2 regions of the Streptomyces sp. 3-6 genome follow, and region 1 is predicted to be linked to the other one. Evidence: riboswitches for the same ligand, from Rfam matches in the RefSeq annotation. Region 1 holds a riboswitch; the other holds the start of a gene.

What was found. Region 1 has a riboswitch for glycine ahead of gcvT (glycine cleavage system aminomethyltransferase GcvT). Riboswitches for the same ligand answer to the same signal wherever they lie in the genome.
Region 2: it holds a riboswitch for glycine, as region 1 does, so the genes downstream of both, gcvP (aminomethyl-transferring glycine dehydrogenase) here and gcvT (glycine cleavage system aminomethyltransferase GcvT) in region 1, are expected to answer to the same signal.

Annotation. Positions count from the first base shown of each region.
Region 1 covers NZ_JBWHZP010000011.1:26,754-31,076, forward strand. The annotation lists gene glyA (serine hydroxymethyltransferase) at 1-996, opposite strand, end outside; gene gcvH (glycine cleavage system protein GcvH) at 1,011-1,388, opposite strand; gene gcvT (glycine cleavage system aminomethyltransferase GcvT) at 1,515-2,633, opposite strand; glycine riboswitch at 2,736-2,860, opposite strand; glycine riboswitch at 2,861-2,962, opposite strand; gene AC02VZ_RS16030 (AAA family ATPase) at 3,183-3,980, shown strand.
Region 2 covers NZ_JBWHZP010000005.1:11,299-15,621, forward strand. The annotation lists partial or broken gene AC02VZ_RS08935 (DNA polymerase IV) at 1-935, shown strand, start outside; gene AC02VZ_RS08940 (PRC-barrel domain-containing protein) at 854-1,228, opposite strand; glycine riboswitch at 1,341-1,436, shown strand; gene gcvP (aminomethyl-transferring glycine dehydrogenase) at 1,612-4,323, shown strand, end outside.

The sequences.
Region 1 (4,323 bases):
CCCGTCCAGCTCCGAGGCGCGCAGGTCGACCAGGACCAGGTGCACGTCGGTGCCGCCGGACAGCACGTCCACGCCGACGGCCCGGATGTCGTCCTTCACCAGGCGCTCGGCCAGGATCCGGGCGCCCTCCAGGGTGCGCCGCTGACGGTCCTTGAACTCCTCGGACGCGGCGACCTTGAAGGCGACCGCCTTCGCGGCGACCACGTGCTCCAGGGGGCCGCCCTGCTGGCCGGGGAAGACCGCCGAGTTGATCTTCTTGGCCAGCTCGGCCGTGCTGAGGATCACGCCGCCGCGGGGGCCGCCGAGGGTCTTGTGGGTGGTGGTGGTCACGACGTGGGCGTGCGGCACCGGGTTCGGGTGCAGGCCCGCGGCGACCAGGCCGGCGAAGTGCGCCATGTCGACCATGAGGTAGGCGCCGACCTCGTCCGCGATCCGGCGGAACGCGGCGAAGTCCAGCTGCCGCGGGTAGGCCGACCAGCCCGCCACGATCAGCTTCGGCTTCTTCTCCTTGGCCAGGCGCTCGACCTCGGCCATGTCGACGACCCCGGTGTCGTCGACGTGGTAGGCGACCACGTCGTACAGCTTGCCGGAGAAGTTGATCTTCATGCCGTGGGTCAGGTGCCCGCCGTGCGCGAGGTTCAGGCCCATGATCGTGTCACCGGGCTTGAGCAGCGCGAACATCGCGGCGGCGTTGGCCTGCGCGCCCGAGTGCGGCTGCACGTTGGCGTGCTCGGCGCCGAAGAGCTCCTTGACCCGGTCGATGGCGATCTGCTCGATCACGTCGACGTGCTCGCAGCCGCCGTAGTACCGGCGGCCGGGGTAGCCCTCGGCGTACTTGTTGGTCAGGACGGTGCCCTGCGCCTCCATGACCGCGACCGGGGCGAAGTTCTCCGAGGCGATCATCTCGAGGGTGGACTGCTGCCGGTGCAGCTCGGCGTCGACCGCGGCGGCCACCGCCGGGTCGAGCTCGTGCAGGGGCGTGTTCAGAAGGGACATGGGGCGTGGACTCCTCAGCCCGCGATGTGGGCGTCGTACTCGGCGGCGGTCAGCAGGTCGGACGGCTCGTCGGTGATGCGCACCTTGAACAGCCAACCACCCTCGAAGGGGGCGGAGTTGACCAGCGACGGGTCGTTCACCACGTCCTCGTTGACCTCGGTGACCTCACCGGTGACCGGGCAGTAGAGGTCGCTGACCGACTTGGTCGACTCCAGCTCGCCGCAGGTCTCGCCCGCGGTCACCGTGTCACCGACCTCGGGGAGCTGGACGAAGACCACGTCGCCGAGCGCGTTCGCCGCGTGCTCCGTGATGCCGATCGTCGACACGCCGTCCTCGGCGGCCGACAGCCACTCGTGTTCCTTGCTGTAACGCAGCTGCTGGGGGTTGCTCATGGCCTGGATTCTCCTGTACGCGGGGGACTGCTGATGAGGGAGGGACGGCGCCGGACCGGCGTGGTCCGGTACCCCGGGGCACCGGTGCGCACGCGCCGCCGGCCGTCCCGGGTCGCTACGACGGTGTCACTTCTGCCGCTTGTAGAACGGCAGCGCCACGACCTCGTACGGCTCCTGGCGGCCCCGGATGTCGACGGCGACCCCGGGGGTGCCCGGCGCCGCGTGGGCCGGGTCGACGTAGGCCATCGCGATGGGCTTGCCCAGCGTGGGCGAGGGGGCCCCGGAGGTGACCTCGCCGATGACCTCGTCGCCCTTGACGACCGGGTACCCGGCGCGCGGGACCCGGCGGCCCTCGGCGACCAGGCCGACCAGCACGCGGGGCGGGTTCTGCTCGGCGCGCTCGGCGGCCTCGGCCAGGGCGGCCCGGCCCACGAAGTCGCCCTCCTTCTCGAACTTCACCACCCGGCCGAACCCGGCGTCGAACGGCGTGAGCGCGCTGCTCAGCTCGTTGCCGTACAGCGGCATGCCCGCCTCCAGGCGCAGCGTGTCCCGGCAGGACAGCCCGCAGGGGAGCAGGCCGGCGCCCTCGCCCGCCTTGGTCAGCGCCTGCCACAGCTCGACCGCGTGCTCCGGCTTCACGAACAGCTCGAAGCCGTCCTCGCCGGTGTAGCCGGTGCGGGCGATCAGGGCGGGCAGGCCGGCCACCGTGCCGGGCAGCCCGGAGTAGTACTTCAGGCCCTCCAGGTCGGCGTCGGTCAGGGAGGCGAGGATCGCGGCCGACTCCGGGCCCTGCACGGCGAGCAGCGCGAAGGCGTCACGGTCGTCGCGCACCTCGGCGTCGAACCCGGTGGACCGTTCCACCAGCGCGTCGAGCACCGTCTGCGCGTTGGAGGCGTTGGCGACGACCAGGTACTCCGTCTCGCCGAGCCGGTAGACGATCAGGTCGTCCAGGATGCCGCCGTCCTCGGCGCAGATCATCGTGTACCGGGCCCGGCCCTGCTTGACCGTGCCGATGTTGCCGACCAGGGCGTGGTCGAGGAGCGCGCGCGCCTGCGGCCCGCTGACCGTGATCTCGCCCATGTGGGAGAGGTCGAACAGGCCGGCCCGGGTGCGGACGGCGATGTGCTCGTCGCGCTCCGAGCCGTAGCGCAGGGGCATGTCCCAGCCGGCGAAGTCGGTCATCGTCGCACCGAGCGCGCGGTGCACGGCATCCAGCGCGGTACGGCGGAGTTCGGTACTGCTCATCGGTAGGTCTCCCAGTGGCAATGGGGTCCCCCGCGCCGGTGTGACTGCTCGAGCGGATCGAGAGCCCGGGGCCGCAGGACGGCGTGGGGAAGGCGAGGACGATCCTCCCCATCTGTCATCGGAACCTGAGAGGTTCGCCATGACCGCCCGCGAGGGGGCGGTGTACGGCTTGCACCTTGGGTGGAGCCACCGGAGCAGTGTCGCGACGGCCCGCTTTTCAGATGTGCCTCGCCCGCGCGGTAACGGGGCCTGAGAGATTCAAGGGAGGGACTTGCTCCTTCGGCGCCCCGGCGTGCCACATGTGCCGGGGACTCTCCCGCGCGGATTCAAACGGCCGGTATGCAGTTGGCGGCCTCATCATTGCACGCATTCCCGGGGCACGGCAGGGGGACCCTTCACAGGGGACGCGCAGGGTGCGCGACCCGTCACAACGGGCTGTCACCGGCCTGTTGCGGGAAATGGACGGAATCGAGTGACGCCCGGCATTACCTTCTCTTTACAGTCAGCGCGGCGCGGGACTCCGGTACCCGGCCCAGGGGAGGACACACGGTGAACAGGACCACGGCGTACGCCGGCCCGGCGGGCGCCGCACCGCCCGGACAACCGGCAGCCCCGGCAGCCCCGGCTCGGCCGGCCGCTCCGGCCGCCGCGGCCGAGGTGCCCGCACAGGCTGCCGTCCCCTCCGTCGCTGCTGCTGCCGCCGCTGCCGCCCACGGGTCCGCGGCCCCGGGTGCCCTGACCGGCGGTGCCCTGACCGGCGGTGCCCTCCCGCTGCCCGCCGTCCGCGACCTGCGCGGGCTCGCCGGGAGCGGTCCGCACGCGCTGCTGTTCGCCCCGCGGGACATCGTGGTGGTCACCGGGCTGCCCGGCAGCGGCAAGTCCACGCTGATGCGGCGCACGGTGCGCGGCACCCGCGTCGACTCGCAGGACACCCGGGACCGCTGGGACGCCCGGATGCCCGGCTTCCTGCCGTACGCCGTCTACCGGCCCCTGGTCCGCCTGGACCACTACGCCGGCCTGCGCCGCGCGCTGCGCGGCGGCGGGGGCGTCGTCGTCCACGACTGCGGCACCCAGGCGTGGGTGCGCCGCTGGCTGACCCGCGAGGCCCGCCGCCGGGGAGCGGCCCTGCGCCTGCTCCTCCTCGACGTCACCCCCCGGCAGGCGCTGGACGGCCAGCGCGCCCGCGGGCGCGGCGTCTCGCGGTACGCCTTCCTGCGCCACCGCGCCGCCGTGGGCCGGCTGCTGCGCGCGGTGGAACGGGGTGAACCGCCCGCCGGCTGCGGCTCGGTGGTGCTCCTCGACCGGGACGCCACGGACACGCTGCACCGGATCGGCTTCACGGGCTGAGGCGGCGGACGGGACGGCCGGACACGGGCGGACACGGGCGGCCGGCGGTGCGGGTGACGGGTGGTGCGGGCGGCCGGCGCGGCGGTGCGGGCCGGCCCGGTCTCCCGCCCGTCCGGCGAGCGTCCGGCGCCCCGCACGTATCCGGCCCGCCCCACGCGCATCCGGCCCGCCCGGCAGGCGTCCGGGCCCGCCCGGCACCCCACCGTCCGCGCCGACCTCCGCGCCGGTTCCCCGCCGCCCCCGGCACGGCCTCGGCACCGCACCCGCACCGCCTCCCGCGCCGCCACCCGCATCCCCTCCCGCACGGCCGAACGGCGGCCATGCGGCAGCGGTTAGCCTTTTC
Region 2 (4,323 bases), on a different contig from region 1:
CCTGTACACGGTGCGGGACCTCGCCGAGGCGGGCGAGGACGAACTGGTGCGGCTGCTGGGCAAGGCGCACGGGCACGGGCTGTACGCCATGGCGCTGGCGCACGACGAACGGCCCGTGGTGGCCGAGCGGGAGGCGAAGTCGGTGTCGGTGGAGGACACCTACGACGTCGACATCCACGACCGGGTCCGGGTCGGCACGGAGGTGCGGCGGCTCGCCGACCGGTGTGTGCGCCGGCTGCGCGGCGCGGGCCTGTCGGGCCGCACCATCGTGCTGAAGGTGCGCCGCTACGACTTCTCGACGCTCACCCGGTCCGAGACGCTGCGCGGGCCGACGGACGACCCGGCGGTGGTGCGGGAGGCCGCGGCCCGCCTGCTCGACGCGGTCGACACCACGGGCGGCGTGCGGCTCCTCGGCGTCGGCGTCACCGGCCTGGCCGACTACACGCAGGAGGACCTGTTCGCCCAGGCGGCAGGGGAGCGGGAGGAGGCCGTACCCGAGGAGACCGCCGTCGCACCCGCTCCCGAGGACCGGCCGGCGCCGGAGCGGAGCTGGCCCGCCGGACACGACGTACGGCACGCCGTGTTCGGCCACGGCTGGGTGCAAGGCAGCGGGCTGGGCCGGGTCACCGTGCGCTTCGAGACGCCCGGCTCCGCACCGGGCCGGGTCAGGACCTTCCGCACCGACGACCCCGACCTGCAGTTCGAGGACCCGCTCCCGCTGGTCCCCCGCGACCCCGGCCCACGGGACGCCGCCCCGGCCGCCGCGGACGGCACCGGGTGACCGCGGCGGTGACGGCGCCGGGCACTTCCAAGGGGCACGGGGGCGCCGGACCGGTCGCGGGACGGCTCCGGCTCAGGCCGGCTCGTCCTGGCCCGCGAGCCTGCCGAAGTCGCGGTCCGGGAGCGGCGGCGGGGCGGCGACGTCCAGGCCGTAGTGGTGGTAGAGCTGCAGCTCCTGCTCGGGGGAGAGGTGCCGTCCGACGCCGAAGTCGGGGGCGTCCTTGATCAGGGCGCGGTCGAAGGGGACGTGGAGGGCGCCCTCCACCAGTTCGCTCGGTTCCAGGGGGACGAAGGCGTCGCGGCCGAACAGTCCGGTGCGTATCGCCGCCCACTCGGGGACTCCCGTGGCGTCGTCGAGGTAGACCTCGTCGATCGTTCCGATGCGGTGTCCGTTGCGGTCGAACGCCTTGCGGCCGATCAGGTGGCGCGGGTCGATGTCGGTACGCACGGGCCCTCCACAGGTCGCACTCATCCGTAAGCACTACAGAACGGCACATTCGGTCCGGCGGCCACTCGAAGGTCCGTGCGGGGCCCTCGCTGGTACGCTGGCTTTCGGCCGCTGACCCCGTGCGGGAGAGTCCTCCAGGCACCATCGGAGGCGCCGAAGGAGCAAATCCTCCCCGGAATCTCTCAGGCCCACGTACCGCACGGACGAGGTCACTCTGGAAAGCAGGGCGGGTGTCGACGGCTTCCGCTCTCACCGACGGTGAAAGCCGGGCGTCCCTGGGGCGGTCCGGTGAAGCTCTCAGGTCGAGATGACAGAGGGGGAGGCCGTCCGGGTACCCGTGCCGTGGTGCCCCACGAAGGTCGTCAGACCAGGAGGCCTCCGCAATGACCGCCCATCGCACTCCGCTCTCCGAGCTCGAGCAGGGGATCCCCTTCGAGCAGCGCCACATCGGACCCGACCACGAAGCCCGGGCCAAGATGCTCGCCCAGGTCGGCTACGGCTCGCTGGACGAGCTGACGGCCGCCGCGGTGCCGGACGTCATCAAGAACGCCGACGCCCTGGACCTGCCCGGAGCCCGCAGCGAGGCCGAAGTGCTCGCCGAACTGCGCTCCCTGGCCGGACGCAACCAGGTGCTCGGCTCGATGATCGGGCTCGGCTACTACGGGACGTTCACCCCGCCCGTCATCCTGCGCAACGTCATGGAGAACCCCGCCTGGTACACGGCGTACACGCCCTACCAGCCGGAGATTTCCCAGGGCCGCCTGGAGGCCCTGCTGAACTTCCAGACCACCGTCGCCGAGCTGACCGGGCTGCCGACCTCCGGCGCCTCGCTGCTCGACGAGGGCACCGCCGCCGCCGAGGCGATGGCGCTGTCGCGGCGCATGGGCAAGAACAAGAAGGGCCTGTTCCTGGTCGACGCGGACGCCCTGCCGCAGACCATCGCCGTGATCCGCACCCGCGCGGTGCCGACCGGCGTGGAGGTCGTCGTCGCCGACCTCAGCGACGGCATCCCCGCCGAGATCGCCGAGCGCGAGATCAACGGCGTGCTGCTGCAGTACCCCGGCGCCTCCGGCGCCGTCCGCGACCTCAAGCCGGTCATCGAGCAGGCGCACGACCTCGGCGCCCTGGTCACCGTCGCCGCCGACCTGCTGGCGCTGACGCTGCTGACCTCGCCCGGTGAGCTCGGCGCGGACATCGCCGTCGGCACCACCCAGCGGTTCGGCGTGCCGATGGGCTTCGGCGGGCCGCACGCCGGCTACATGGCCGTGCGGGAGAAGATGGCCCGCAGCCTGCCCGGCCGCCTCGTCGGCGTCTCCGTCGACGTCGACGGCAACCAGGCCTACCGGCTCGCGCTGCAGACCCGTGAGCAGCACATCCGCCGGGAGAAGGCCACCAGCAACATCTGCACCGCCCAGGTGCTGCTCGCCGTCATGGCCGGCATGTACGCCGTCTACCACGGCCCGGAGGGCCTGCGCACCATCGCCCGGCGCACCCACCGCTACGCCACGATCCTCGCCGAGGGCCTGCGGGCCGGCGAGGTCGAGATCGTGCACGACTCCTACTTCGACACCGTGACCGCGCGGGTTCCCGGCCGGGCCGGCGAGGTCGTCGCCGCCGCCCGGGACAACGGCGTCAACCTGCGGCTCGTCGACGCGGACCACGTCTCGGCCGCCTGCGACGAGACCACCACCCGCGACCGGCTGACGGCCGTCTGGCGGGCCTTCGGGGTCGACGGCGACGTCGAGTCCCTGGACGGCACCGCGCGGGACACCCTGCCGGAGGCGCTGCTGCGCTCCGACGAGTTCCTGACCCACCCGGTCTTCCACCAGTACCGCTCCGAGACGGCGATGCTGCGCTACCTGCGCCGGCTCGCCGACCGGGACTACGCGCTGGACCGCGGCATGATCCCGCTGGGCTCCTGCACCATGAAGCTCAACGCGACGACCGAGATGGAGCCGATCACCTGGCCCGAGTTCGGTCAGCTGCACCCCTTCGCGCCCGCCGAGCAGGCCGCCGGGTACCTCACGCTCATCCGTGAGCTGGAGGACCGGCTTGCCGAGGTCACCGGCTACGACAAGGTCTCCCTGCAGCCCAACGCCGGCTCCCAGGGCGAGCTGGCCGGTCTGCTCGCGGTCCGCGGCTACCACCGGGCCAACGGCGACGAGCAGCGCACCGTCTGCCTCATCCCGTCGTCCGCGCACGGCACCAACGCCGCGAGCGCCGTCATGGCCGGCATGAAGGTCGTCGTCGTCAGGACCGCCGACGACGGCGAGGTCGACGTCGAGGACCTGCGCGCCAAGATCGAGCAGTACCGCGACCAGCTCGCCGTGCTGATGATCACCTACCCGTCGACGCACGGGGTGTTCGAGGAGCACGTCGCCGACATCTGCGCGGCGGTGCACGAGGCGGGCGGCCAGGTCTACGTGGACGGCGCCAACCTCAACGCCCTGGTCGGTCTGGCCAAGCCGGGCCACTTCGGCGGCGACGTCTCGCACCTGAACCTGCACAAGACCTTCTGCATCCCGCACGGCGGCGGCGGCCCCGGCGTCGGCCCGGTCGGCGTCCGCGCCCACCTGGCGCCCTACCTGCCGAACCACCCGATGCAGCCCGAGGCGGGCCCGGAGACCGGGGTCGGCCCGATCTCGGCGGCACCCTGGGGGTCGGCAGGCATCCTTCCCATCTCCTGGGCCTACGTCCGGCTCATGGGCGGCGAGGGCCTGAAGCGGGCCACGCAGGTGGCGGTGCTCAGCGCCAACTACATCGCCAAGCGTCTGGAGCCGCACTACCCGGTGCTCTACACCGGCCCCGGCGGGCTGGTCGCGCACGAGTGCATCATCGACCTGCGCCCGCTGACCAAGGCGACCGGCGTCAGCGTCGACGACGTGGCCAAGCGGCTGATCGACTACGGCTTCCACGCGCCGACGATGTCCTTCCCGGTGGCGGGCACGCTGATGATCGAGCCGACCGAGTCGGAGGACCTGGCCGAGCTCGACCGGTTCTGCGAGACGATGATCGCCATCCGCGCGGAGATCGAGAAGGTCGGTTCGGGCGAGTGGCCCGCCGAGGACAACCCGCTGCGCAACGCCCCGCACACC